2 linked regions of the Cellvibrio sp. PSBB006 genome follow. The main gene of each other region encodes a partner of the protein of the gene in region 2 in a complex. Links are inferred from orthologs where the notes say so. Each region holds a gene or a part of one and is shown on either strand. Other genes may lie near its edges.

The links.
Region 1: the proteins of CBR65_RS12825 (region 2) and CBR65_RS02645 are in contact, whole or in part, in a solved structure (PDB 2NS1), measured with the Escherichia coli proteins. The link is inferred for Cellvibrio sp. PSBB006 from one-to-one orthologs.

What each region holds. Positions count from the first base shown.
Region 1 is NZ_CP021382.1:562,054-576,478, reverse strand. Bases 4,444-7,366 are described here. They hold CBR65_RS02645 (ammonium transporter), read right to left. Parts: upstream 6,601-7,366; coding sequence 5,287-6,600; downstream 4,444-5,286. Other genes in these bases: CBR65_RS02640 (DUF3488 and transglutaminase-like domain-containing protein), read right to left, coding at 7,004-7,366; CBR65_RS02650 (RNA methyltransferase), read left to right, coding at 4,445-5,212. In the rest of the region: CBR65_RS02685 (PHP domain-containing protein), read right to left, coding at 1-406; CBR65_RS02680 (VC0807 family protein), read left to right, coding at 489-1,313; CBR65_RS02675 (YciI family protein), read left to right, coding at 1,353-1,652; CBR65_RS02670 (TIGR04211 family SH3 domain-containing protein), read left to right, coding at 1,694-2,395; CBR65_RS02665 (peptidylprolyl isomerase), read left to right, coding at 2,432-3,073; CBR65_RS02660 (pyridoxine 5'-phosphate synthase), read left to right, coding at 3,070-3,834; CBR65_RS02655 (CBS domain-containing protein), read left to right, coding at 3,913-4,326; more of CBR65_RS02640, read right to left, coding at 7,367-9,010; CBR65_RS02635 (DUF58 domain-containing protein), read right to left, coding at 9,003-10,001; CBR65_RS02630 (MoxR family ATPase), read right to left, coding at 10,030-10,953; CBR65_RS02625 (O-succinylhomoserine sulfhydrylase), read right to left, coding at 10,982-12,175; purF (amidophosphoribosyltransferase), read right to left, coding at 12,199-13,731; CBR65_RS02615 (CvpA family protein), read right to left, coding at 13,762-14,262; CBR65_RS02610 (SPOR domain-containing protein), read right to left, coding at 14,366-14,425. UniProt on the Escherichia coli protein: Involved in the uptake of ammonium/ammonia (NH(4)(+)/NH(3)). Transport is electrogenic. Following sequestration of NH(4)(+) at the periplasmic face, NH(4)(+) is deprotonated and neutral NH(3) is transported into the cytoplasm.
Region 2 is NZ_CP021382.1:3,080,984-3,097,486, forward strand. The notes cover bases 1-2,737. They hold CBR65_RS12825 (P-II family nitrogen regulator), read right to left. Parts: upstream 1,670-2,737; coding sequence 1,331-1,669; downstream 1-1,330. Other genes in these bases: CBR65_RS12820 (ammonium transporter), read right to left, coding at 34-1,299; CBR65_RS12830 (accessory factor UbiK family protein), read left to right, coding at 2,148-2,390; CBR65_RS12835 (YifB family Mg chelatase-like AAA ATPase), read left to right, coding at 2,473-2,737. Also shown: more of CBR65_RS12835, read left to right, coding at 2,738-3,993; CBR65_RS12840 (LysR family transcriptional regulator), read right to left, coding at 4,027-4,932; CBR65_RS12845 (amino acid adenylation domain-containing protein), read left to right, coding at 5,219-16,480. UniProt on the Escherichia coli protein: Involved in the regulation of nitrogen metabolism. Regulates the activity of its targets by protein-protein interaction in response to the nitrogen status of the cell.

The sequences.
Region 1 (14,425 bases), 2.5 Mb from region 2 along the record:
CAAAATGAGGGCGCCCCACCAACGCATCACCAGCCAAGGTTTGCGCGCCCTCCAGCGCATCGGAAAAGCCGGCTTTTTGCAGGCGTTCTGCAATCGCCAGCGCGCGTTGGGTACGGGCATCCTGTTGAGCGGTAATGGCATCTCGTAATGAGGAACTTGCAGTATCTACACCCAGTCCCACAATATGCGCGCCATTCCGGCCCCACTGGCTGGAAAATTCGATTCCATTGATAAGCTGCACACCTTGTTGACTGGCCGCTTGCCGGGCGCTCGCCAAACCGGCTATGGTATCGTGATCTGTCAACGCCAGTACGTCGACGCCTTTCGCTTTAGCCCTCGACAACAAGGCATCAGGGCTTAAAATACCGTCCGACTGATTACTGTGACAGTGAAGATCAAAAATCAAACCGAATTCCTTACACGTCTAGTGGTACACAGGGATGGAAGCAGGAGGCGGATCAGGTCAATAACAAGGGACAAAGCTTGTTATGACGCAACCTATTATGACACCGGTAATGACAATGACTGAAACCGTTTCTGACAACAAAGTGGAAAATACCGTGAATTCCGACAACTCTTCTCCAAATACCACGGGTTCGCCGGATAAAACCAACGCGCGCAAACCGAAAAAAGAAAACCTGCTGTTCAATATTCTGTTGAATATTGTGATTCCCACCTTGATCCTGATGAAACTCAGCGGCGAACAGCATTTGGGGACACAGTGGGCCGTGGTGGTTGCGCTCGCCTTTCCGATTACTTACGGTTTGCGCGACTTTTTCATCAATCGCAAATTTAATATTTTCTCAGCGCTGGGTTTTATCAGCGTGCTGCTTACCGGCGGCATCAGCCTGCTGCAACTGGACCCGCAATATATTGCGATCAAGGAAGCCGCCATCCCCGGCCTGATCGGCCTTGTGACATTGATTTCGATTAAAACACCCTATCCTCTCGTCAAAACCTTTCTCTACAACGACACCGTTCTGAAGGTCGACAAGATTGCGGCGGCGCTCAAGCAAAACGGCACCGAAGCAGCCTTCGAAAAAACCTTGAAAAACGCTTCCTTTCTGGTCGCCGGTTCGTTCTTTTTATCATCCGCACTGAACTATATCCTGGCGAAGATGTTGGTGGTCAGTGCGCCAGGCACCGAAGCCTTCAATGCGGAGCTGGGCAAGATGACAGCGCTCAGCTTTCCAGTTATTGCACTGCCGGTCACCATCTTCATGATGGGAGCAATGTATTACCTGTTCCGCAATATTCATCGGCTTACCCAACTGACGCTCGAAGACATTATCAACGATGGCAGCGCCAACTGACTCTTTTCGGCCAACTAATTTTTTATGTAAGGAACAACCATGCTTTACGCCATCATCAGCGAAGACGTTACCGACAGTTTGGCTTTACGCAAAAGTGCGCGCCCGGATCACCTTGCGCGCCTGCAAGCACTTAAAGATGCCGGGCGTCTTGTACTGGCTGGACCACACCCCTTGATCGATTCCGATAACCCCGGCGATGCCGGCTTTAGTGGCAGTTTGATTGTGGCTGAATTTCCATCCTTACAGGATGCCGAAGCCTGGGCCGCCGCCGACCCCTATGTAGCAGCCGGGGTTTACCAAAAGGTTATCGTCAAGCCGTTTAAAAAAGTTTTGCCATAACACATCATCTTCACCTCGCTGACAACAGGAACTGAATCGCCGTGAAAAAAAACCTGCTTATTCCGCCATCAATGCGCCTGGCTTTGATTTGCTCACTGATCTCGGTGGTGGTTTCACTGAATGTGTTTGCGCAAGCCAATGTGCGCTACATTTCTGACGTGATGTATGTGCCGCTACGTGCCGGCATGAGTAACAACACGGAAGTCGTAAAGGCGGCGCTGACCAGCGGAACACGTTTGCGTCTGGTTCGCGAAGAACAGGACGCGAGCAATGACGCCTGGGCATTGGTGGAGACAACCGATGGGGTACAAGGTTGGATTCGTACCCAGCACCTGATTAATGAACCGACAGCGGCCATTAAGCTTGAGCGGGTCAATGCCCAATTGGCTAAAGCCTCATCCTCGGCGAAAGAAGCTCTGGAACGCCAAAAAGCACACGATCAATTACAGGTCGAACATGAAACCTTGCAGCAGGAATATCAAGCGCTAATAGAGAACACAGAGAGCCTGCGTCAAACCTCCGCTGCGGCAGTGGATCTGGAGCAAGAAAACCAGCGTATCCACGAAAATAATCAGTTGTTACAAACGCGAGTGGATGTATTGCAAGCGGAGAACGAGCAATTGCGCGATGCTGAGCGCTACAACCAGTGGGTATATGGTGCGGGCTTGTTAATTTGTGGGGTCATTTTGTCTTTCCTGTTACAAGCGCTGGGCAAACGCAAGCGGCAGTCAGAATGGCGTTGATGTGAGATGTGGAGATTACTAATGAGTTACAAGGTTATGCAAAAAACAATGGCAATTTTGCTGCTAAGTCTGGTGTCTTCACTGGTGGCTGCACAACAAAACCCTCAGGTGTCTTTAAAAACCGATCTGGGCACTATTGTGATAGAACTTTATCCGAAGGAAGCGCCGATCACCGTGGCAAATTTCCTTGCGTACGTCGACAGTAAATTTTATGACGGCACCATCTTTCATCGCGTCATTCCCGGTTTTGTGGTTCAGGGCGGCGGTATGAATTTTGAATTTGCGGGGAAAGCCACCCGCGATCCAATAAAGAATGAATCCAATAACGGTTTAAAGAACGACTATAAAACCCTGTCAATGGCCCGCACTAACGATCCCGACAGCGCCACCTCGCAATTTTTTATTAACCTGCGAGCCAATCCTTCATTGGATGCCAAAGAAAATAAACCCGGTTACGCCGTTTTCGGTAAGGTCGTGGAAGGCATGGATGTTGTAGAAAAAATTGTGGCTGAGCCACGCGGGATGTTCCGCGCTTTTCCCGACGCGCCCAATTATGCAGTGCGCATCCTCAGCGCTACGCGCCTGGACAAAAGCAATCAAAGTGCAACAGGTCAAACGGAAAGGAAAGACCCACTGAAAAACAACAATGTCAGTGACGCGCTGGTGCCACGCTCATGAGCCGCACAGCATTAAGCGTTAACCTGAATAAGATTGCCTTAATTCGTAACTCTCGTCCGGGCAATTACCCCGACCTGGTGAGTCATGCCGAGATCTGTCTCGCCGCTGGTGCTGACGGCCTGACGGTTCACCCGCGCCCGGACCAACGACACATTCGTCCCGGCGATGTCTATGTGTTGTCAGAACTGGTACGCGACAAAGGCACCATCGAATTTAATATCGAAGGTAATCCTTACGCGGAATCGATGGGAAGCTTTCCTGGCTTTATTAAATTGGTGCGTGATACGCGACCACACCAATGCACGCTGGTACCCGATAACAATGATCAATTAACTTCAGATCACGGTTTTGATTTGCATAGGTCCGGCGCGCAATTGCGCCCTTTGATCCGGGAATTGCAGGACATCGGGGTACGTGTCAGCCTGTTTATGGACCCGGACATCGACCAAATCAGTTTGGCCAAGGATATAGGTGCAGACCGTATCGAGTTGTACACCGGCCCTTATGCCGAAGCATTCAAGCATCAAGATGCTGAATTCGACGTGCTTTTCAAACGCTATTTTGATGCCGCTGTTCACGCACAAAAAATCGGTATCGGCCTGAATGCCGGACATGACCTGAATCTGCAAAACCTGCCCATGTTTCGAATGGTCCCTGACTTGCTGGAAGTGTCTATCGGCCACGCATTAACTGTCGACGCCATCGCGATGGGATTGGACAAAGCCGTGCGTGCCTACAAAACATTATGTGAGGACGTATAACAAAGACTTGAATTACGGCGGAAATGTACGCGGTTGTGGTCTAAGCTTTTAACTGAGTACTCAGTGGAGGATCACGCAATGCCATCCATTCTTGTCAAAGATTATATGCAGCATAATGCGCACGCCATTCTCGTCTCCGCCAATGTAGAACAAGTCGTTGATCACCTGCTCACCAACAACCTCACCGGCGCGCCGGTTATTGATGCAAACCGGCAAGTTGTTGGCTTCGTGTCAGAACAGGATTGCATAAAGGAGATGCTTAATAGCGCGTTTTTCTGTGATGAGCCGCCCCCCGTCACCAGCATCATGCGCAAGGATGTTCTGACCGTCACACCGGACACGTCAATTCTTGAAATAGCTGAAACCATGTTGTTGAACAAACCTAAAAACTACCCGGTGGTAGTCAATGGCAAACTGGTGGGTCTTATCAATCGACGATTAATTTTGCACGCGTTAATGCACAACGATGAAGCGCGCTATGTGCGGTATTGATTAACCTGTTTTAAAATAAGAATCGCTGCAAGAACAAAAGCGCTGCTGAATCTTTCACGTCACACACCCTGATCGGGATATAATCCGCATCCCGATCACTTACACCCCTATAGCCTCCATGAACAAAACCGATAGCGAAACCTACCGCGACAAAAAACGTTTTTTTGAAAATCTGCTCACCGTATACGGCCGCAAGCCTGTGCTTGAAGCCTTACAAGACCCAGCGGTAGGCATTTATCGTCTGCATTTGGCAGACAGCAATAAGTCGGCAGATATTCTTGATGACATCATCGCTATAGCGCAGGAAAAAGGCGCTGAGATTGTTTATCACTCGCGCGCAGCGCTATCGCGTATATCCAAAAATGCGAAACAGGATCAGGGCGTAGCAGCTGATCTGGAACTGCGCGGCTACAAAACCTACGAAGCATTTATCAAGGAAAGCCCATCAACGTCTTTCACCTTACTGGCACTGGACGGCGTCAATAACCCGCAGAATCTGGGCATGATTATCCGCTCAGCCTGCGCGGGAAATATCAATGGCATTTTATTGCCACAAAAAGGCAGTGCGCAGATTGACCCACTGGTCATCAAAGCCAGTGCCGGCACCTTGTTTCGTGCGCCGATATTGCGTTGTAATAGCCTGGCAAGTGCGCTCAAGGATTTTCAACAACGCGGCGTGGATATCTGTTGCCTCTCATCCCATGCGTCTGAGACCCTGAAAGACTTTCACCCGAAGAGCGCGTGTATTTATGTATTAGGCAATGAGACTGAAGGTGTATCGCAAGAGGTTGAAAAACTCTGCAACCAGCGCGTGCGCATTCCGATGAATAACGGCGTGGAATCCCTGAATGTTGCCGTGACGGCAGCATTGATTGCTTTTCGCTAATGAGAATGCGATCCCCGGAAAACAAAACGCCATGACAACCGCCGGCTGCCATGGCGTTTTTTTATGCGCCTGTATTAAAGCTTATAACCATCCTCTTCGTGCAAGCTGATATCGAGCCCCACCATCTCTTCTTCTTTGGTTACTCGTAAACCAGCGGTCAATACACCCGTGATCTTCAGCAAAATATAGGTGACCACAGCGGTATAAACAAAAGTGACGATCACGCCGATAAACTGAACGCCCAATTGTTCACCGATGCTGTTAATTCCTTCCGCAAAACCTTGGCCGCTGAATACACCCAGTTCGGTAGAAGCAAATATGCCAGCCAGGATAGTCCCCAGAACACCGCCGACACCGTGGACTGGAAACACATCGAGCGAATCGTCGATCTTCCACACACGCTTGATCAATTGCGTCATAAAGAAACACACCACACCGGCACACAAACCGATAATCAAAGCACCGCCCGGGCCAACATAACCCGAGGCCGGGGTGATGGTTCCCAAACCAGCGACCATGCCGGTCACAATACCCAGGACGCTGGGCTTACGGAATTTGATCCATTCGATGGTCATCCAGGCCAGGGAGCCGGCCGCTGCGGAGATATGTGTGACCAGCATCGCCATGGTGGCATTGCCATTCGCTGCCAGTGCACTGCCCGCGTTAAAACCAAACCAACCGACCCAGAGCATGCCTGCGCCAGTGACGGTCATGGTCATGTTATGCGGTGGCATGGGCGTCGTCGGAAAGCCGCTGCGATTACCCATAACCAGCGCTGCCACCAGGGCGGCGACACCAGCAGTAATATGCACCACCGTACCACCGGCAAAATCCAGCAGCCCCATATTGAATAGCCAGCCATTACCGCTCCACACCCAATGGCATACCGGTACATACACGGCGAATAACCAGAGCGCGGAAAACAGCAACATGGAAGAAAACTTCATGCGCTCGGCAAAGGCGCCCACGATCAATGCCGGCGTAATAATGGCAAAGGTCATTTGAAAGGTGGCGAATAGACTCTCGGGAATGTCGCCCCACAAGGCATCCTCACCGACCGAAGCCAGAAATACTTTGCTGAAGTCACCGATATAAGCGTTGCCATCACCGAAACTGAGGCTATAGCCGGCAATCATCCACAACAACGACATCAAGCAGGCGATGGCAAAACATTGCATTAATACAGATAACACGTTTCTGACCCGCACCAGACCACCGTAAAACAATGACAGGCCGGGCAAGGTCATGAATAACACCAGAGCGGTGGCAGTGAGTATCCAGGCCGTGTTGGCCCCGTCAACGCCGTCCAGAGCCCAGGCGGCGGGAGCAGCCATGAGGATGGCGGCGAGGGTTGAGAAAGAGAAAAGCGCACGGGCGACGTTTTTCATGATCACTCCTTATAGTTGTATGCTCATCTGCTAGCAGCGAGCTGTAAGATCACCATAAATGCCCCACTTTGAATCACCAACGATAGCGATAAGGTTGAATAACCTGACAAGTTGTCAACAAATGGGTTTTATCGATTGATATTTTGGTTAAACGAGGTGCAAACCTCATAATTCCGCAACAGTTTTGTGCAGATAATTCGGCTCAGCAAGAATTACGCCAAATCAATAATTTATTTAAATTCAAAGACTTGCAAGATACGAGGATGAATAACGGCCCCAGGATCGCACCAAAATAAGACAGCTATCCATATGAATGCACAATAAAAATGCACATCAATAATAAGAAGCACAATATATGCGCAAGCAAGTGTGCATGCGCCCTGTTGATGCCCATTATGGTGAATCAGGAGGAAAGGCCGGGTCGAACCACAAAACGTGTAACGGCACGCTTAAGATCAACCAATGCAGCTTGATTGCCCGCATAGCTGGCCCATTCGTAAAGTTCGGTGATGGTATACAAAGGTGTCGATAAATCTGGTCGCTGCTGCGACACCCGCTGCGCAAAATCTCGCGGTGCTTCGCCCGGCTGCCGGGAGAACCCGGAACGGGCCAACTTATTACAAAAGCGTTGATAGTAACGATCTGCTGGATAATGGTACCGCTTGCGCTGCCCCCACAACAGAAACAGCATAATGGCACCGATGATCAGTGCACCCGCCACCAAAACAAACAACGCAATGCGCCAGATATCCATACCACCGAGCAAGCGCTCAAGGAATGCGCCCTGTGTTTCAGCGTTGTATCCCAGAACCCAGCGGCTCCAGAGATAATTAAAACCCTCCCACCGCAAGCGCAGGGTATTGAGTAGCGAAATCCCGCTCACGAAGGAATTGTCGAGTAGTTGGATATCTTCTTCCTCTAATGAAAAATCTACCCCCTGCTCTATGCGTTCAGGCGCCACGGCTGCCGTCGGATCAATCCTGACCCAGCCGCGTCCCGGCAACCATACCTCGCTCCAGGCATGCGCCTCACGCTGACGCACGGCGTAATAATTCTCCAGGGGATTGTATTCACCGCCTTGGTACCCCACGACAACTCGAGCGGGTATACCGGCGGCGCGCATAAAGAATACAAAACTACTGGCAAAGTGTTCGCAAAAACCCTTCTGAGTCTGCCAAAGAAACTCATCCACACTTTCCTGGCCAAGGATGGGAGGCTGAAGGGTATAACGAAAGCTGGCATTGTAATGCTGTAGTAACCGCTCAATCAGAGCTTCCGCCGAACCTGCCTCCCGTTGCCATTGTTCGGCAATTTCCCGGGTACGCGGGTTACTACCACCAGGTAATTGCAGCGCTTGCCGTCGTTGCCAATCCTCCAATTGATCCGCTTGGTAGCTGAAAGCCAAAGACGATGTGATGCGATACTGGATACGTTGGGTAATAGGCCTTTTGCGTTGCAGGTTTAGTTCTTGGGTTAATCCCGCCTCACTGTCCCATTGCTGAGGTGCCGTCAAGGAAAGCAACCAGGGTTGCTGTGTTGGCTCGATAATGACTTGATAACGATACTCTCTCCCCTCATACCGCAGCTCATCGCGCCAATCAGCCCGCTCCTGTTCCTGCCAGTTAATGTTGGCGCGGGATATCTGAGCGTTCGACTGCGACCAGCGGCGCCCGTCGAAATGGGAGAATACCAGTCCTCGCCAATACAGCTCGGACTGGGGTGGCACATCACCATCAAAGGTCGCACGGAATACCAATTCAGCCGAGCGGCTGAGCTGGCTGATATCACCAGGAGACATGGTATCGCTCATGCCGGTTTTAGCAGCACTCGAATTCACGGGCACTGCCCACAAAGGACCAACCCGCGGAGCAATTAAAAACAACAACAGCATTAAGGGTATTGCCTGCAAAACCAGCATGCCGGTCAAACGCAATGTGCGCCAAAAGCGGTGTTGGTCCAGGGATTGATGTGAAGCAAGCAAAGTAGCGGAAAGTACCGTCAGGGAAAGCAGCCCATAAAGCGCGGCAAAGACATTGGAAAAGAACAGAAACTGGGTGGCGATGACAAAGTAGCCCAGGTGACACAGGAGCAATAAATCACCGCGTTTGCGCATTTCGATAAGCTTCAGAATAAATCCTACGATCAGCAGCCCGACCATGGTCTGCACCCCGAAGCTGCCACGGTAGACAAGATATATACCTGCACTGCTGCTGGCCACCAACACCAGTTTTACCGCCCAACCGGGAAACCCCCAGGCGCCACGAAAGATCTGCCAGCGCCAGAACACCACAAACAACCACACACCCCAAATCCACAAGGGAACATGCACCACATGGGGTGCGAGGATGACGGCCTGGGCCAGTAACAACCAGGCAAGGCTGTTGCGCGGTATCTGGTCAGCTTCACGCATAGCCTCGACCTCCCGCATCCGGATCATCAACTTCGAACAACGCCAGTGCGCGCAGAACCCGATCCTGATGTGCACTTCCTACGCCCAACTCAATCGTCGTATCGGGCAAACGCAGGCCGAATTCGGTGTGGGTCTTTGCCAGTTCCAGGGCCCAATAACACAGTTGCGACAAACGGGTTTCCGTGTCCAACCCCGGCAAACCATCCCAATCCAACCAGACTTGTTGATTTTGATAACCCACATAATCTTTCAGGTGTAAGCCGGCGCCGCGCGCAAATTGTTTCCAGGCCACATGAGCTAAAGGCGCGCCCGCCTGATAACGCTGAAAACCCTGAAAGTCTTCACTGTTTTCTCTGGACAGATAATCACCCTGTTGCGAATTAGCCGGCTTCATGGGCGGTGCGGCAGAAGCCAGAGGCGCAGGATACACCAGCGCTTTAGCATCCAGTTGAATCCATGACCAGGCACGGATCAGCCCCAGGGGATAATGGCTCTTAACCGACAAGCGCCCAGGTTCAAACCAGCCACGCCGGTGGGTTTTAGCAGAGAGGTTTAGCCGCTGCTCTCCAGCCTTGGGAACATCCACAGCGATGGAGACATTCTCGTCGAGGCTGAGTTGGATGTTTTCATGATCGGTGCGCGGAGCTGCCTCCAGTAAAACATCAAAACGCACGTAATCACCGGCAAACACTGGCTGGCTACCGATAGCCGTAAAACGCAGTCCAGCCAAATTACGAAATGCATGAACCACTGAGACAATCATCATGCTCATCAATAGAAATGCTGCCGCCAGGATAAGATTATTTTCGTAGTTGGTACCCAATAGCCACATCAATCCCAACACAAAGATAAACAGCAAGCCTTGGCGGCCAGGAAAGACATAAATGGATTTGTGTTGCAGGGTTACAGCAGGTGCCTTGGGTGCACGCCGCGCCACCCATTGCCAAAACTTGTTGCGCAGCGAATTAACCAAAGAATGCTTGGTGTCCATGGCGCCTCGTCAGAAATGTTTCGGTAGTTTAACTGGCAACGACATCAATGGTATTGAGCAATTTGATAACCAATGTGTGTTCTCCCTGATCCCGAGCAGAAGACGCCGGCGCAATGCGATGCGTAACCACCGCCGGCAGCAGCGCCTGAATATCTTCGGGAATCACATAAGCACGACCATGCATAAATGCCCAGGTTTTCGCCGCGCGCAACAATGCCATGGCGCCACGCGGTGAAAGTCCGTAAGAAAAATCCGCGGATACACGAGTGTAATGAATCAGGCGCTGAAGATAATCAAGCAGGTTATCCGAGGTTTTAATTTTCTGCGTGGCTTGCTTGATGTCCTGCAACTGCGCCGGAGTGATACATACTTTTAAATCTTTTAAATGTTGTCGCGGATCGCCGCCCAGAAATAATTGTTTTTCCGCCGTCGCATCCGGATACCCCAAACTGATACGCATGAGGAAACGATCCAATTGCGACTCCGGCAAAGGATAAGTGCCCATTTGGGATTGCGGGTTTTGGGTAGCAATAACAAAGAAAGGTTTGGGCAAGACACGGGTTTCCCCTTCGATAGTCACCTGCCCTTCTTCCATCGCTTCCAGCAGCGCGCTTTGAGTTTTTGGCGTCGTACGATTAATCTCATCGGCCAGCAATACCTGGGTAAATACTGGACCAGGATGAAAAGTAAATTGGCCTTCTTTGGGATCAAAAACAGAAACACCGAGAATATCGGCGGGCAACATATCACTGGTGAATTGAATACGTTGGTGGGAAAGGCCGAGGACTTTGGCAAGAGCCTGGGACAGACTGGTCTTACCCATCCCCGGCAGGTCTTCAATCAATAAATGGCCGTCGGACAACAAACAGGTTAAGGCGAGTTTGATTTTATCTTCCTTGCCAAGCAATACGCGACCAACTTCAGAAACAATAACTTCTATAAAATCCCGCATAAGTCCTGGGTGCCTTTATTGTTGATCATTACAAGGAAGCCAACCCTCGCGCGAGATCCGCCTGTAAATCAGCAATATCTTCGAGGCCAACGGCAACACGGATTAAATTTTCCGTGATACCTGCTTCCGCTTTTTGCTCGGGACTCAAGCGCCCATGGGTTGTGGTGGCCGGATGCACTATCGTCGTTTTGGTATCACCCAGGTTGGCCGTCAATGACATAATGCGTGTTGCATCAATGACCTTCCACGCTGCTTCGCGATCACCTTTCACTCGAAACGATAGCACACCACCGTAAGCAGACTGCTGCTTGGTGGCAAGTTCGTAGCCATTGTGTGAAGGCAGTCCCGCATAAAAAACTTTTTCAACCTGCGGCTGCGCATCCAACCATTGCGCCAGTGCCAATGCATTGCGCGAATGTGCTTCCATCCGCAAGCGCAAGGTTTCCAAGCCCTTAAGAAATACCCAGGCATTGAATGGGCTCATGGTCGGCCCGGCACTGCGAATAAAACCGAGCACCTCATCAACCCATTTTTTTGGGCCTGCCACTACACCGCCGAGACACCGCCCCTGGCCATCAATATATTTGGTGGCGGAATGAACGATTAAATCTGCTCCGAATTCCAGCGGGCGCTGCAACGCCGGCGTACAAAAACAATTATCCACGACCAGTAACGCATCATGCTGATGGGTTATATCAGCAAGACGCTGGATATCGATCACATCACACAATGGATTAGACGGCGTTTCAACAAAAACCAATTTGGTTTTGGGGGTGAAAGCAGCTTGCCATGCAGTGTAGTCAACAGGATTTACGAAAGTGGTCGTGACACCGAATTTTTGCAAATATTTACTTAGCAATACCGTTGTCGTACCGAATACACTGCGAGAACAGACAATGTGATCGCCGGATTGCAGCAACGCAATACAGGTGCTCAAAATTGCCGCCATACCTGACGATGTACCTACAGCAGCTTCCGCTCCTTCCAGTGCAGCAATACGCTGTTCAAAGTTTCTTACCGTCGGATTGGTGTAGCGTGAATACACATTGCCGGGCTGCTCGCCGGAAAAACGTTGAGCAGCTTCACTTGCGCTACCGAAAACGTAACTTGATGTGAGAAACAAGGCTTCGCTGTGTTCGCCTTCTTGAGTGCGCACCTGACCGGCGCGGACTGCCAAGGTATCCAGCGCTGCATGATCCAGATAATTGTCAAACTCATCCATTGGTATATTCCCGCTGATCTTTGCTAACTATTGGCTACACCATTGTGCAAACCGATGACAGTATCTTCCGGCTTGAAAGTTTTTTTACCGGTTTTGGTTTTGGCATTGTCATTGCGTACTGCCGCCAACATATCGAGATATTCCTGCGTAACCTTTCCGGTAATGTACTCGCCGGTAAACACTGAGCAATCAAAATTGGTGACACGGCTGTTACCTTCCGAAGACGCGGCAATCAAATCTTCCAGATCCTGGTAAATCAACCAGTCAGCCCCGATTTCGCGACACACCTCTTCATGGGTGCGACCGTGTGCAATCAATTCGGAAGCCGTAGGCATGTCGATGCCATACACATTCGGATAGATGACCGCTGGTGAAGCGGAAGCAAAATAAACTTTCTTGGCACCAGCGTCGCGCGACATTTGAATAATTTGCTGACAGGTTGTACCGCGCACGATGGAGTCATCCACCAGCAACACATTTTTTCCTTTAAATTCGAGGTCAATAGGATTCAATTTCTGACGCACAGATTTTTTACGCTGCTGTTGGCCCGGCATAATGAATGTGCGGCCGATGTAACGGTTCTTCACCAGGCCTTCGCGGAATTTTACACCCAGTTTTTGCGCCAATGCCTGGCCCGCCACGCGGCTGCTGTCAGGAATCGGGATCACAACATCAATGTCGTGATCGGGACGCTCGCGCAGTATTTTCTCCGCCAGTTTTTCACCCTGACGCAAGCGGGCCTTATAGACCGAAATACCATCAATGATGGAATCGGGTCGAGCAAAATAAACATGCTCAAAAATACAGGGATTTAAACTGGGGTTTTCTCCGCATTGGCGACGATGCAGTTGCCCGTCCTCAGTGATATAGATGGCCTCACCCGGAGCAACATCATCCATCAACTCAAAGCCCAATACGTTAAGTGCGACGCTTTCCGAAGCCACCATATATTCTGTGCCCTCTTCTGTTTCACGCTTGCCGTATACGAGAGGGCGGATTCCAAAGGGATCGCGGAAAGCGACCAGACCATAACGCGCAATCAAGGAAACTATTGCGTAGCCGCCACTGACGCGACGGTGTACGCCAGACACAGCGGCAAAAATATCATCAGCGGTGGGCGTTAATTTTCCTTGCAATTGCAGTTCGTGTGCAAACACGTTCAAGAGAACTTCAGAATCTGAGTCGGTATTCACATGGCGTAAATCGGTCTTGAATAATTCTTCACTCAGTTGAGCCGCATTGGTGAGGTTGCCGTTGTGAGCCAGGGCAACGCCATAGGGTGAGTTTACATAGAAAGGCTGAGCAAGAGCCGGGCCGGAGCTGCCTGCGGTAGGATAACGGACGTGGCCAATCCCCATGTTACCCACCAGCCGTTGCATGTGACGCGTCCTGAACACATCCTGCACCAAACCATTTGCTTTTTGTTGCGCCAGTCTACCGTCCTGACAAGTCACAATCCCTGCGGCATCCTGCCCCCTGTGTTGCAATATGGTTAACGCGTCGTATAACTGCAAATTCACATCGCGTTTACCCACAATACCAACAATGCCGCACATAATTGCCTCACCTTTAAAAAATGTGTATTGCTACTTGCCGAACAAACCTGAAAACATTTGCGAGACGTCTGTGGCCGCAGAGCGAGCCCAGTCTTCAAATGATAAAAAATAGGGAATCAATCGTGATTCGTGCCACCAGCCATCTTCTTCAACGGGAATCAATGAGGGCAAGAAAATCAGTAATGCCATCACGATAATAAAACCACGGGCCAAACCGAACACCATGCCTAAAGTGCGGTCGGTGCCGGATAGACCGGTAATCCGCACCAACTCTCCAATCAGATAATTCACCATTGCACCGACCAATAAAGTCGCAATAAATAAAATGGCAAACGCGACAACCTCGCGGACTGAGGGAGTAGTAATTGAATCCGTTAACAGGACAGCCAGACGTTCGCTGAAGAATAGCGCAATAATGACTGCCAGAACCCAGGTGGCGAGAGAAAGGGCTTCCTTGACGAAACCCCGCTTGATACTGATCAAACTGGATAGAACCAAGATAACGACAATGGTCCAATCTGCCCAATTCATGCGCCAGGAATCTCCGGTTGATCAAGGAGGCGCATTTTAGCAGACCGGTCCTGCATCAGATACCCCGAAAACAAGGGAATAATGGTGGCCCGCCTCACCCACTTCAAGGCTTGAATCGCAGCACCATAGCATTCACTTTCAGGCGCTTGTCGACTTCGGCTTT
Region 2 (16,503 bases):
CCCGATATTTACCGGGCGATGGGCCAGAGAGTCTTACTTGTGCGTAAACTCAGGATAGGCTTCCATACCACACTCAGCGATATCCACACCTTCGAACTCTTCTTCTTCGGATACACGGATACCGATAACCAGCTTGATGATGAACCAGACAACGAAGCTGGCAATAAATACCCATGCAAAGATAACCGCAGCACCGATAAGTTGACCCAGGAAGGTGGTGCCTTCAGAGGTGAAGGGTACAACGAGCAATCCGAACAGACCAACTACGCCATGCACCGAAATGGCACCTACCGGGTCGTCGATCTTCAGCTTGTCCAACCCGATGATCGAGAAGACAACAATGATGCCCGCAACGATTCCGATTATGGTTGCAGCCATAGCGCTGGGCGAGTCAGGGCTCGCAGTGATAGCAACAAGGCCAGCCAAAGCACCATTCAGGGCCATGGTTAAATCTGCTTTGCCAAACAGGATACGAGCAACCATCAAAGCACCAACCAGACCGCCGGCAGCTGCTGCGTTGGTATTCAGGAACACCATCGCCACAGCGTTGGCATTTCCGATATCGCCAAGTTTCAATACGGAGCCACCATTGAAGCCGAACCAGCCCATCCACAGGATGAAAGTTCCCAAGGTAGCCAGGGGCAGGTTAGCACCGGTGATCGCGTGCACTTCGCCGTTGGGGCCGTATTTGCCTTTTCGAGCTCCCAAAAGGATTACACCTGCCAATGCCGCCGTGGCGCCAGCGAGGTGAACGATTCCCGAGCCCGCGAAGTCCTTGAAGCCAAACTGGTCATCGAGGTTCAAGCCGAATTTGCCTTCCGCACCCCAGGTCCAGGAGCCTTCCATCGGATAGATGAAGCCGGTCATGACCACAGCGAACAGCAGGAATGCCCAGAGCTTCATGCGCTCAGCTACTGCACCAGATACGATTGACATGGCGGTAGCTACGAAGACCACCTGAAAGAAGAAGTCAGATGCGGAAGAGTAGATCGCGCCACCGGTGAAACCGCCCTCTCGCTCGGCGAACTCGCCAAGCTTGGCAGTTACATCAACCTCCTGAATACCGGTCAGGAAGACATCGCCACCGTACATGATCGCGTAACCACACACCATGTACATGATGCACGCTATCGCATACAGCGCGACGTTTTTAGTCAAAATTTCAGTGGTGTTCTTGGCGCGTACCAAGCCTGATTCCAACATAGCGAAGCCAGCGGCCATCCACATAACCAGTGCGCCGCACACCAGGAAGTAAAAGGTGTCCATGGCGTACTGAAGATGATAAATATTCTCTTCCATTGCTCATTCCCCGATCTTAAAGTTGTTAAATTTAAAGTGCTTGTTCGCCTGTTTCGCCGGTACGTATGCGCACGACCTGCTCCAGGGTTGATACAAAGATTTTGCCGTCGCCGATTTTGCTGCTGTTCGCGGCTTTGGTGATTGCTTCCACCACCGAGTCCAGCTCCGTTTCGGAAACGGCAATCTCAATCTTGGTCTTGGGCAGGAAATCGACCACGTATTCTGCGCCGCGATAGAGTTCTGAATGCCCTTTTTGCCGACCAAAACCTTTTACTTCGGTTACCGTCATACCGTGCACGCCGATGTCGGACAGCGCTTCGCGCACCACATCGAGCTTGAACGGTTTGATAATCGCTGTTACCAGTTTCATCGATCTGCTCCTAAAAAAATCCCACACTGACGTGCGGGAAACACCGGAAATACATGACCCGGTTGCCAATCGACAGCGGCGATCAGTGCCGTACCAAACACAGATACTGTGTTTATTGCCCTTCTGGTGTCTCCGTCTGGCGTCGATTTACACCGCAACGCGAGGTGTTGTGGTAAAGGCAACAGCCAATACCATTAACTGTGTCTTCAAATGGAACTTTGCATAGAGCAGGCCAATACAAAAAAAACCTTGTATTTCAATTAGATGAGGATATATACGTGCCAGACGACAGGAATAATGAAGGAATTGCGATTTTGCTCGCACCGTTTTTGTGCTTTCGCAATATCACTGCGCACCGATTTCGGGCAGTAGGAAAATTCAGGCGTGTTAATCCGCTGTTATGACCTCGACTCGCCTAAGACAGAGAGGAAAACACGGAGTAGACTGCACAACTTTGAGTAGCAACCGAGGCTTGATGATGATTACCGACTTCGCCCAGCGCCTGTTACAGGAGTTACAGAAAAATCTGCCCCAGATTTCCGCACTCTTACCCAAACGCGAACTCCACCTTGCCCTCCAATCGGCCCTGAGTCGGCTGGATCTGGTCACACGAGAGGAGTTCGATGCACAACAAGCTGTCCTGGCACGTACACGCGAGAAGCTGGAACAGTTGGAGGAAACTCTGGCAAGCCTCGAAGCCAGGGCAAGCGACAAACCATAGTGCGCCGAGCTGAGCCATTTCATTCGCTAGCCGGTTTGTTTATAGTGCACAGCTCTTTTGTTCGACATCGCAAGGAATGCCTATGTCACTGGCTATTGTTTATTCACGCGCAAAGCTCGGTGTCAGCGCCCCGCTGGTCACTGTAGAAGTTCATCTATCCAATGGCCTGCCAAGCCTTTCCATCGTCGGGTTACCGGAAACGGCGGTCAAGGAAAGCAAAGACCGGGTGCGCAGTGCCATCCTGAACAGCCATCTCGAATTTCCCGCACGCCGCATTACCGTCAACCTGGCGCCTGCAGATTTGCCAAAAGAAGGTGGCCGCTACGACCTGGCGATCGCCCTTGGTATTCTCGCCGCCTCCGGGCAAATCCCCAAAGAAAGTCTGGCAGAGTATGAATTTCTCGGTGAATTGGCACTCTCTGGCGAACTGCGCCCGATTAATGCTGCTTTACCTGCCGCCCTCGCCAGCGGGGATGTCCAACGTCGCCTGATCCTGCCCACACATAATGCAACTGAAGCCGCACTCAGTAACACAACTCGCGTTTACGGCAGTGATAACCTGCTTCAGGTCTGCGCGCACCTGCATCAGCGGGAATTTTTATTTCAAGCCGAGGCAGCGGTAGCCGCCGATAACGATGATTATCTGGATTTGAGCGATGTAAAAGGACAAGCGCAGGCAAAACGCGCGTTGGAGATAGCTGCCAGCGGTGGACACAATTTGCTGCTTTACGGTCCACCGGGCACCGGGAAAACCATGCTGGCCAGTCGTCTGCCGGGGATATTGCCGGCACTGGATGAACGGGAGATGCTGGATGTTGCGGCAGTTTATTCCGCCGCACCTTCCGTCACATCACAGACGGGCACCCACGCTTGGCGAAAACGGCCGTTTCGCGCGCCGCACCATACTGCGTCAGCGATTGCTCTGGTAGGCGGCGGTCCCAACCCGCGGCCCGGTGAAATTTCTCTGGCCCATCGCGGCGTCCTGTTTCTGGATGAGTTGCCGGAATTTCAACGCCAGGTCCTGGAAGTATTGCGCGAACCCCTGGAAAGCGGTGAAGTGCGCATCTCCCGCGCAAGAGCGCAGGTCACTTATCCCGCACACTTTCAATTGGTTGCCGCCATGAACCCCTGCCCGTGCGGTTATCACGGCAGTGATTCCGATCGATGTCGCTGCACACCGGATCAAGTCCGCCGGTACCGCGATAAAATTTCCGGCCCTTTGCTTGATCGCATCGACATGCATGTTCCCGTCAGGGCACTCAAGCAAGGCGAACTACACGCACCATCAACCGGCGATAACAGCACACGTGTACGCGAGCGGGTTGAACAAACCAGAACCCGACAACTCGACCGGCAGGGAAAATACAATCACCAGCTCAACGCACCGGAACTGGAGCGCTTTTGTGTGTTGAACAATAACGACAAGTTATTGCTGGAACAGGCCATTGATAAGCTCGGCCTTTCAACTCGCGCATATCACCGGGTGTTAAAAGTGGCACGCACGCTGGCGGATATGGAAGGCTTGCAGCAACCCGGTACAACACAAATTACTGAAGCCTTGAGTTACCGCACACTGGATCGGGAGAATTTATCGACCATTTGATACCCCGAATCAATAAATGAATAGATTTACAGCCTATGGCAATTCACTAAATTTTTTTCGCAAATATTCAATAAATATTCTTGCGTTCTTCGAAAGATATTTTCCATCCTGATACACCACATACAGACTTCGCTCAGGCAGCACCGTGTAATTCTCCAGGAGGGAAACCACTGGAGAGCCCTGTGCCGACGTTGCAACACATTTATCGACGGCGAATTGGGGAAGACATGCGACCCCTATTCCAGCTTGCACTGCCTTCACTACCGTTCGTATATCATTTATATGCAATTGGGATTCAAGCTTGATGGATTTTATATCTTCCGTTTTTCTGTCCTGAAAAATCCATTGCTCATTTTTAGATCGAAAAAATAATGCAGCGTGCCCATAGAGGTCGGAAGGTGTTTCTATCGGCGGATGAGAATCCAGATACGCCCGACTTGCATAAACCCCAATGTGAATATCCCAAAGGCGCTGGGCAATTAGATTGGAATCCTCCAGCGGGCCTATACGGATCGCCAAATCCACCTCCTCTGTAACCAGGTCGCGCATCCGATTATCCGTGTAGACATTGAGTTCTACTTCTGGATGCGCAAGCTGAAATTCAATTATGCACTCCGACAACAATTCTTGCGCCAAAAAAGTTGGCGCGGTAATTGTCAGCTTGCCACCAATCAGATCCAATGAAGCAGTAGTGGCATTTAAATTTCGTTCCAGTGATTCAATTAAGGGCATACATTGATTGAACAATGTCAACCCGGTGTCAGTTACTTGAAACTTTCGTGTATTTCGCCTGATTAACTTGGTTTTTAATGCGCACTCTAACTTTGTTATTCGACGGCTGATTGTACTGGCAGGAACATCCAATTTTTTGGCCGTGTTTGCGAAATTTCCTTCCTGCATAACACGCAGAAAAATAACAAGATCATCGTAACTCCACATGTGGGTCGCGTCCTTGTATATATAGATATAAAAATGAGCCTAATCGCTCTTTGTGTGATGAAGGGAGGTGATTCTAGTTTAAAAATGCAATTTAGTATTGCAATTTTGTAGGTTTTACATCGAGATATCAAGATGTACCATCTGCGTCGTTTTACACATATAAAAAATTTTATACATACTTGCCTTGCTACTTACCGCTTTTTTGAAGTTAGCCTGTTGACCAAATCAAAGATCTTTATTTTATGAAGATTCGATCTATCGGACTTTATTTAAGGAATGGATATACATGTCTGGGTGCTTTAATTGTGCGCTTATCGGTGATGGCAGCTTATTAGTTCAATGTGCTCAGCAATTAATCGATAACGGTCACCACGTAAATGTCATAATCAGCGCGGATCTATCCGCAAAGAAATGGGCGGAGTCTAATAACATTCCGACTATAGCTCCACAAAAGGAGATATACAGGTCCTATCTTTCCTCGGTAAATTTTGACTACTTATTCAGCATAGTGCATTTGGAGATAATTCCCAAAGACGTGTTGGATATGGCAAAAAAACTCTCTATAAATTATCACGATGCGCTTTTACCAGCTTATGCAGGCATCCATGCAACATCCTGGTCATTGATAAATCAAGAACGTACTCATGGTGTTACCTGGCATGAAATGCTGCCCGTTGTTGATGAAGGCCGCATTTTGGTGCAACGCTTGGTTGATGCTGAATTAGGTGACACAGCTTTTTCGCTGAACTTGAAATGCTATGAGGCTGCCATTGAAAGTTTTAATGACCTTATCCATGGCTTGGCCAAAGATGAACTTGAGTTAGTAACGCAAGACCTGAGCAAAAGAACCTATTTTTCGAAGTATCAACGACCAGAAAATCTCAGCATGATTCCGTGGCAGCACAGTGCCGAGTCGGTTCAAGCTTTTATCAACGGACTAGACTTCGGAAACTATGACAATCCTCTGGCCACAGCAAAATTTTACTGCGGTGAAAGGTTTTTTTGTGTTGATGAGGTAGCCATAGCAAAAGAAAAATCTCGCGGTAACGCCGGTATCATTTACCTTACCGAGCAAGGAGAATTACGCGTAACTACCGGAACTCAGGATGTTATTCTGGTCAGGTTAAAACATCTGAACGGAAAGCAGGTTGACCCACAAGATGTCATCCAACCAAACACTTTCTATAACTTACTCGATCATAAAACATCCCAACTTCAACAGGATAATTACTTACAGAGCGCTCGCAATGAACCCTACTGGGTAAGCATTTTTAACGCATTTGATACAAACAATAATTTCAAAAAAATAACCATGCGACCTGCATGCCATCATCATGAGTGGAGTGCACCTTCATCGCTACTGGACTCCAGGATATCCAGCAACCAAGACATAATTGTATTAGTGTGCGGCTTCTTAAGCCGGGCGCGAAAAGCCGAAACTTATGTGATTGGTGTGGAAGCTCCCCATACAGACGATCATCAGTACTACTTGAAGCAGCTTCCTTTGGTATGGAGCCTGACTCCCGACGCAAGCTTCGATATATTCAAGCCCCAGCTTATGGATCAACTAAATACGTTAATCAAACATAAGCACTGCCCTATCGATATCTTTGCTCGCTATACCTCACTCTTATCGGAACGCATGGATGAAAATCGCTACAAGTTTGAAATATCACTCGTTATTCTCAATACCGAGGAAGATTTCCTGACATATGATCCAGTCGTTGCCACTCATGGTATAACCCTGCTATTGGATAAATCCTCTGGCAAATGGCACTTGTTCGCTGGCGAAGAAGCCGAGCATGAACTGATATACAATTTTGAGAAAAAGCTGAACCTCTTCATTTCCCAACTCACCCAGGATACCCACCTTTGCCGCGCTCCGCTTTCACGCATCAACCTTTTACGTAATGATGAAATAAAATTATTAGAAGAAGTAAATCAGCAGAACAGAAGCTACCCACTCAAAAGCACGGTAGAAATGTTCTATGAACAGGCTAAAGCTACCCCCCAAAAAGTGGCTTTAGTAAGCGACGGACACGAATACAACTATCTTCAGTTGCTGCAACGCGCGGATCAAATTGCAGCTCAGCTGTTAAGCCAGCAGATCACACCAGGCGACCGGGTTGGTGTTCTACTGGAACGCTCTTTTGATATGGTCGCAGCTCTTCTGGCAACCATGCGTACCAGCGCGATCTACGTTCCACTTGATCCTATTTACCCAGATGACCGCCTGCAACATATGATTGATGATAGCGGACTAAAGGTATTATTAACGCAGTCCACAATTCATAACAATCTTAATCGCCATAATTTTCATTCCTTATACATTGATCAATTAAAACCCGAGGAGATATCTTCTCTCAACTCGCTAGCTTTTCCCTCCACCGCAGACAGTGCTTATATCATCTACACATCGGGCTCCACAGGAAAACCCAAGGGTGTAGAAGTTACTCATCAAGGGCTTACGAACTTTTTGGTGTCAATGGCAGAGGCACCCGGTTTTACTGCCGAAGACTATTTGTTATCAGTGACAACCGTTTGCTTCGATATTGCCGGTTTAGAACTTTACCTACCCTTAATTAAAGGTGGAACTGTTGAGATCTGTTCAGCGCATGACGCCAAAGATGGCTTTGCACTTTTGGATAAATTACAAGAAAGAAAAATTAACGTATTACAAGCAACACCCACTACCTGGGAGATGCTACTTGCGGCAGGGTGGACCGAGAAACTCCCTCTAAAAGCTTTATGCGGTGGAGAACCGTTAAGAAAAGAGTTGGCCAACCATTTAATTCCTCTGTGTGATGAGCTATGGAATATGTATGGGCCTACCGAAACGACTATTTGGTCGTCAGTTAAAAGAATTATCGATGCTACCCAAATAACGGTTGGGAAACCGATCGCCAATACTACTTTTTATGTATTGGACGATTACTTAAATCCGGTCTCCACCGGAGAAAAAGGCGAATTGTATATCGGTGGAGACGGCTTAGCGCGCGGTTATTGGCAACGTGATGAACTGACACAAGAAAAATTTATACCCAATCCATTTTCAAACGATCCTACAAGCCGTTTATATCGTACAGGAGATGCTGCCTGCTTTCTGCATTCAGGTGACCTCTCGTGCCTAGGGCGAATAGACAATCAAATAAAGCTCAACGGTTATCGTATTGAGCTGGGCGAGATAGAAACGTCTATCGAGTCGTTAGATGGGATAGAAAAAGCAGTCGTAACTATTCAAACCAGTGAGCAGTCCAGCACTTTGCATGCATTTATTTTATATGCAAATACGGCTACAAAAATTACAGAAGCGTATATAAAACAACATCTAGCATCACTTCTTCCAGAGTATATGATACCCGGCCATTTCCACACCGTTACGGCATTTCCGTTAACACTGAATGGCAAGGTAGATCGAAAAATATTGACCGCGTCACTCGCCAGCTTAGGTATGTCGGAAGACGGTTTGAGAACCGATAGAACGGAGTCCGCCAAGGAATCATCAGTTACTCGGGATGAGGGAATAAATGAAGAAGAAAAAGGAAAAATAGCTCATCTTTTACGTAACGACATCGTGACTATTGTCAAGGATTTACTAAATATTAGTTCCGTTGATCCAACCCTACCCTTCGGCCAGTATGGCTTCAACTCATTACGCTTCACGCAACTCAGCGCCAAAATAAAGAACAAATTTTCCATAAAGCTCAGTCCAGCTATTTTTTACAGCCATGTGAGCGTGGATAAAATATGTCGTTATTTAGTAGCGACAAAGCATTTGGAGCCATTATCGGATTTTTATCAGGCCCAGTTAGACACACCCACCAATTCGCAAATTGACAAGCCAGTGCTGACTAGCGATAAAAGTGGCCGCTCTCAACATACGTTAGGAAAAAAGCAACCATTGGCCATCGTAGGGATGGCATTGCAAATGCCAGAAGCAAAAAATGCCGAGGATTTTTGGCATAACCTGATTGATGGTGTGGATTGCATTACGGAAATACCCTCTTCTCGTTGGGACTGGCGCACCACTGAATTTGGTACAGGTGATGACAACCCTTACAAACTGGGTGGTTTTATTCCCAACATTCGCGGCTTCGACGCAGCTTTCTTTAATATATCCCCTCGCGAAGCAGAATTGATGGACCCGCAACAACGACTCTTTCTACAGACGTCTTATCATGCATTGGAAGATGCTGGGTTAAGCCTGGAAACTGTTAGTGGTGCGAACATGGGAGTATTTGTCGGCGTGGTCACGTCCGACTACTGGGATCTGGTGCAAAAGCATGCAGTTGAACCAGATGGATATACCATCTCAGGCAACATTAACTGCGTGATAGCCAACCGGGTGTCCTACCAATTTAATTTACGCGGCCCCAGTGCAGTTATCGACACAGCATGCTCAAGCTCTTTAGTGGCCATGCACCGCGCTATTCGTGCCATTCATAGCGGCGAATGCGATTCCGCTATCGTCGGCGGCGTCAACGTCATTGCTAGTCCTTACATACATCATTCATTCAGCAAAAATGGCATGCTCAGTAAAGATGGTCATTGCATGTCGTTTGATGATCGCGCTAATGGATACGTGCGCAGTGAAGGTATTGCGGCAATGATAATAAAGCCGCTTGATCAAGCTGAGAGCGACGGCGATGCCATCTATGGCGTTATTCTCGGCTCCGCTGAAAATCATGGAGGCCGTACAAATTCACTGAGCGCACCGAGCGGTGAAGCGCAATGCGAGCTCATTGTCAAAGCAGTAAAAGACGCCGCTATTGATGTGCATTCGCTCAGCTATATCGAAGCACATGGTTCAGGGACACCCTTGGGTGATCCTATTGAGATCGAGGGAATTAAGCGTGCGTTCGAGCAGCTAGGAAAACATAGCCAACTGGACATACAACCCTGCGGAATTGGTTCTGTCAAATCTAATATCGGACACCTTGAGGCTGTTGCCGGACAGGCAGGCCTCGCCAAAGTTTTACTTGCATTAAAACACCAGACGCTTCCGGGCATGCCGATGTTTATAAACCAGAATAAACATATCGACATCGGTGATAGCCAATTTTATTTTACTGCCAAAGCCGAACCTTGGGTAACTGGCGAGATTAATGGTCATGCTACACCACGCCGTGCCGGTGTTAGCTCGTTCGGCTTTGGCGGTGTCAATGCTCATGTCATTGTGGAAGAATACACCACGCAACACTCAGCACTGACGATCGGCAATAGTACTAATGTACTTTTGTTATCTGCAAAATCAAAAATTCAATTACGTCAGTTAGCTGAAGCATATCTTCGCTTTTTCCGAACCCATGGGGAAACGCTGTGTTGGCAAAGTTGCTGTTACACCAGTCAAATAGGTCGTTCGTCTTTTGATGAACGTTTGCTGATTGAATCCAGCACAATTAACGATGCTTGCCAACAATTACAAACCTTTATTCATGATGAGGCTACTGAAGGTCGCCATCTCGTCAGTAATGTAAAATCGGCCCAGGAATACTATTTTTCCGTTTTTAAAGATATTAGTGCAGAGGACATCACTCACCCTCTACTACAAAAACGCGCGTTTTCAAGTTTGGGAAGACTATGGTTGGCTGGTGTTGCCATCAACTGGCAGAAAGCCTACGAGGCAGAGAAACCCATTGCCAAATCAAGATTACCACTCTATCCGTTCAATGAAATAGATTATTGGTTACCTAACTCACCAACTGCATATACAAATCTGTCGCGTTTAACAGGTACACCCCACCCTCTGCTCGATGAAGCGTCTGAACCGGGAACGTTTGTTAAACATCTGGATATCAGCAATCCTTTGATTGGCGACCACCTGGTGGGTGACGTGGTAATTTTTCCAGCCGTCGGTTATCTCGAATTCGCCCGTGCCGCTGGCGATCAATTAGCCCGGGAACAGCAGCAAGGAAAGGTCGTTACGCTAAAAGGTAACGTGTGGTTCCAGGCACTGGTAGTTGACCAACAGCAAAAGACCCTGGAGATCACGCTTGAGGGAACATGGCCTACGAAAGAGTATGTAATCCGCTCTCGCGGCCAACAACAACAAATACATGCGCGAGGAATGATTGAGGTCTCATCCAATTCTATACCTCTCCATGCACGCATAGATATCGCTGCGATTAAAGCGCGGTGTAACAACGAAATAAGTCATACCATTATTTATGAACTATTTAGCCAGCTGAAATTTAACTACAAAGATGGCTATAAGCCCATTAGAAGCGTAGCGTTTAATTCTCGTGAGTCCCTAGCAGAAATTCACCTACCAGAAAAATTTAACGCGGATTATGCGCAGTTTATTTTGCATCCAAGCTTATTAGAAGGCGGCATTCAGACAGTGATCGGCATACTGGCCAATCCTGATCAGGATTCCAATAGCACTTACTTACCCTTCTCCATGAAATCTTTAACAGTATACGGTGCCCTAACCAAGGAATGTTTTGTTCATGCAGAATTAACCAGCGATGCACAATCTGCGTTACGAGGGATACGCAAATTCGATATTCGAATAATGGATATTCATGGCAACTGCTTGGTTGAAATAAAGGAATACTGTCTTAAAACACTAAACGTTGATCGTAAAGCGGACAATCAATCTGGCGAAGATCCAAAAAATTACTTTAACCAAATACATAAGAACTGGATTACATCTACACCAAAAATCAACGATAGACAGCAAAACCGCGTTCTGGTTTTTTCGTCAACCGTAGATTTTACGCATCATGTAACAGCGCCGGAAAATCTGACTATTGTTATACCCCGCGAAAAGTATCAATACCTTGGTGATAATTTCTATACAGCAAATCCACAGGACGAACACAGCATTGCTGCCCTGTTTGCACAACTGAAAAAACAGAATAGCTTACCAGACCATATTATTTTTGCTTGGAGTTATCTGATAGATGACCACGAAAAAGGAGATCTGGACGCCGTAATTGCATCGGTAATCAAACCTTTTTACGCAGTATGCTCTCAAGCCGTAACATTATTGCGTAGGGAAAAATCACGCATTTTATTCGCCTATTCCGCGAAAGATAATCTAACCCCACTTTATGCTGGCATCAGTGGTCTAATCAGATCGCTACACCAGGAAACCAGTAAGATTAAAGCCTCTGTCATTGCTTTGGAAGCGGATCTTAATAACGAAGCACAACGGCTGCTGGATGAAGTTAGCTATGCCCCTGATTCTGTGGAGGTCCGCTACAGAGAAACTCAACGCATGCTACCGGAATATCACGTTACTCCAGTCGATTTATCTGCCTCACCCCAAAGTCTGGCCACCGAAGATACTCTCTGCCTGATTACCGGTGCCACCGGAGGTATCGGTCGGCAGTTAGTAAAACATCTGCATAGGCAATACGGCATAAAACTCGCCCTGATAGGTCGTCAATCTCTAAGCAAAGCGCTTCGCACAGAGTGGACGGATATCGATTATCAGTATTACACCTGCGATATCACAAATGCAGGGGACTTAAAGAAATGCGTTGAACAGATAGAGATGGATTTAGGCAAAATCACCGGTGTTATTCATTGCGCAGGTGCTCTTGCTGATAAATTAATCACAAAAAAATCGATGGAGGACATTGAGCCTGTCATCGCGCCTAAAGTGAAGGGTATTTATGTTCTGGATGAAGCTACCCGCCACTTCCCTTTAGCATTCTTCTACGGATTTTCATCCATTTCCGCCACCATGGGAAATATGGGTCAGACAGATTATGGTTATGCCAATGCGGTAATTGAGGAATTTTGTGAGTGGCGAAACAGTTTGGTAGCCGATGGCCAACGCCAAGGGCGAGCAATTAGTTTAAGTTGGCCTTTGTGGTTGGACGGAGGCATGTCTGCAACAGAGTCTGCCGTGAAATATTTCCGTGATTCTACCGGCGTTGAACCTATAACATCAATCGAAGGCCTCGCACTATTGGATTTCAGTCTGGCAAATCTGAGTGGTCCTCAGGTGATTGTACGGGGAGATGCATCTCAGCTACTCAATGCTGTGAGAAAACGATCCGGGCTTGCAGCCGCTGCGGTAAAATCGCAAACATCAAGCCTACTTACAAAAAATGATTCAAAAGTCTTTTCTCAAATTGGTCAACAGACGCAAGTGGAATCAACACTTCTAAATCTGGCAATAACTATCCTCAAACTGGAGCATGGTCGGATCAATGCGGACTCTGTACTCTCCGAGTTAGGTTTTGATTCTATTGCGAATACGGAGCTGGCAACAGCAATTAACAACCACTTTGGCACGGATATTACACCGATTATATTCTTCGAGCACAGCACATTGCGCGAAGTCGCCAAGCATCTTGTTACAGAATACGCAGAAACTCTTCAGCGTTATTTCGGTAACAAAATACAGACTATTTCAAACGACGTTAAATATATAACTGCAAATAATGCTACATCCCCGGAACCAGTAGATAACTCGCAAACCGGCGGCCAAACGCTCAGTTTGGAAAAAGTGCGTGAGCTTCTGCTACACGACTTAAAGGAGCTGGCGTCTTCGATAACCAAGGTATCTGCTCATAACATTTCAGATAAGACTCATCTGAACCACTACGGATTTGATTCCATCTCTAACACCGAGTTTATTTCGGAAATAAACAGCAAATATAAAACAGATATTACTCCGGTGGTACTCTTCGAGTACAACACACTTTCGGAGTTTGCTGAATATCTACTGAGCGAGTTCAAGGTGGAAATCCTGACGGCGCTAGGCAACCCGCTAACCACAGGTCCGTCCGACATAGTTAAAGCCGTTGTCACACAACCAGCTATATCCCTAAACGCAGTACAAGCAGTTGTACCAGAAACGACTGATACGCCACTCAAACAGAACAACGATGTAGATGATGACATTGCGATTATCGGCATGCAGGCCCTTATGCCGGAAAGCGAAGATCTGGATGATTTCTGGTTAAAACTTTGGGAAGGCCAGGATTTCATTCGTGAAGTACCTGAAGATCGTTGGTCCTGGCAAGATTACTTTGGCAAAGCATCCGAGCAAAATGGTAAAACTCAATCCCGTTGGGGCTCTTTCATTAAGGAGATAGATAAATTCGATGCAGATTTTTTCGGTATTGACGCCAGCGAAGCTGCATTACTGGACCCTCAGCAACGGTTGTTCATTCAATTAGTCTGGCATGCCATTGAAAATGCTGGCTACAAGGTCTCTGATTTCTCTGGTACCAGAACGGGTCTTTATGTGGGCTTATCCAATCGGGATTATGCTGATTACCTGCATAATAATGGCATTGAGCTTTCGCCGGGGATGAGCTTTGGCAATAACCACGCGTTTCTTGTCAACCGTGTATCTTACTTGTTTGACTTTTCTGGCCCCAGCGAGCCTATTGATACTTTGTGCTCCAGCTCATTAGTTGCCATTCATCGCGCCGCCCAGGATTTAAAGGCGGGTATTTGTTCCCAAGCGATTGTTGGCGGCATCAGTATTATGATGAGCCCCCGCTTAAGTTCGGTGTTTGAACAAGCAAATATGTTAAGCGCCGCTGGCCGATGTAAGTCGTTTGATGAAAGCGCCGACGGCTTTGTGCGCGGTGAAGGGGGGGCAGCGATCGTGTTAAAACCCCTATCAAAAGCGAAAGCAGACAAAGATAATATTCTAGCCGTAATCAAGGGCAGTTATACCAATCATGGCGGCCACGCCGCCTCATTAACTGCACCTAACTTAAAAGCCCAGTATCAATTAATCAAGGAAGCTTATTCACGTTCTGGCGTACATCCGGCTACGGTTTCCTACATTGAAGCGCATGGTACAGGGACAAAGTTGGGCGACCCGATTGAAATCAGTGCACTAAAGAAAGCGTTTAACGAATTCGATGTGCAGGATTCAAATGTACTCAGCCCAGCTTGTGCGATTGGTACGGTTAAAACCAATATCGGCCACCTGGAGTCTGCATCCGGCATCGCCAGCGTGATAAAAGTTTTGCTTAGCCTTAAATTTAAGAAATTGCCCGGCTTGCTGCATCTAAATAACGTCAACCCTTATCTTGACTTAAAAAAGTCGGCGTTTTATCTACTGTATACTCGCCAAAATTGGGAAGCATTAACGGATATCAATGGATACGCCTTACCACGCCGAGCAGGAGTCAATGCTTTCGGTGCTGGAGGTGTGAATGCTCACGTTATTCTTGAAGAATATTCACCTGGCTCCGACCTTTCCCTGACCAATGAAGATTCAGGAGAAACCACTCCCGTGCTTATTCTGTTGTCTGCAAAGACTGAACAGAATATTCGCACTTATGCCAAATCATTGAGTCATTCGATAACCCAACACACAGCCAGCCTCGCGGATATTGCCTATACCCTACAAGTTGGACGGGATGCTTTGGATCATCGCCTGGCAATTATCGTTGACAACAAAGACAGCTTGGCAAATGCACTTAACATCTTTGCCGAGACAGGTCAGTGCACAGCGGTAACCTATAACGTCATACAACACTCCGACACACATATTTCCGACGCCGAGATTGATCAAGCACTCCGAAACCGCGATCTCGATAGTTTGAAAGGCTGGTGGATAAAAGGAGAGGTTATTGATTGGCGTCAACTCTACACCCATGAGAAATTAAATCGTATCGACTTACCCGGCTATCCCTTCAGTCGCACGCGCCATTGGGTGGATGTTCGCAAGCCAACTCCTGTCAGAAAAACAGACGTATTAGATGCTCAAAAGGCGTCAGCAACACGTTATGAACTGCCTGAGTGGCATCAGGATTTTCGTCAAGGAGAGCCTTATCTTACAGAACATAAAGTTTTTGATGACGAGGTGTTGTTAGGCGTGACCTACGCGAGCATGGCTCTGGAAGCAGTGCGGTCCCGCACCGAATTGAAACATGCTAACTGCGTACGGCGCATCGTTTTTTATTCACCACTATCCTTGACTAACGAAGAATACGCGCGTGTTTTTATTCGCCTGAATCACAGCAACCCCAGCAACATAAGTTTCGAAAGTCAACATCAGATATGTGACCGTACCGGAATTGAAAAATCGTCTACTGGGAGTATTTGTTTTGTTGACAGAGAGACATCAAAAGTCGACTTGCTTTCACTTGCTCAAGACTTAACCGCCGCTCATACGAAAAATGATATCTACGAATTACTTCGTACCCAGGGAGTTGATTATCAAGGCTCGTTAACCACCGTGGAGAAGATACTAGTGGGAGAAAGCCAGGCTCTCTCTATGATCAACCTAAGCCATGAGTTACGCGAAAATACCGTTAATTACTTCCTGCATCCCGTCTGGCTTGATGCGGCTATTGTGAGCGCCAAGTTTGCGTTCCTGCATGATCCCAGCACTGTGTATATTCCTTTTAGCGTCGACGAAGTTGTCATTCACCAGCCACCAGCCAATCGCTCTTATTGTGTCATTAAACGGATTCTGCTCAATGAACAAATATTGAAGTGCGATGCGGTCATCTGCAATGAGCGAGGAGAAGTGGTAATTGAAGCATCCGGTATTGTTTGCAAAAGAATATTAAGTAATAGCGCCTGGAAAAGAACCAAGCAACATCTGGAACGTGCGTGATTTATGCGCATATATACATAAAT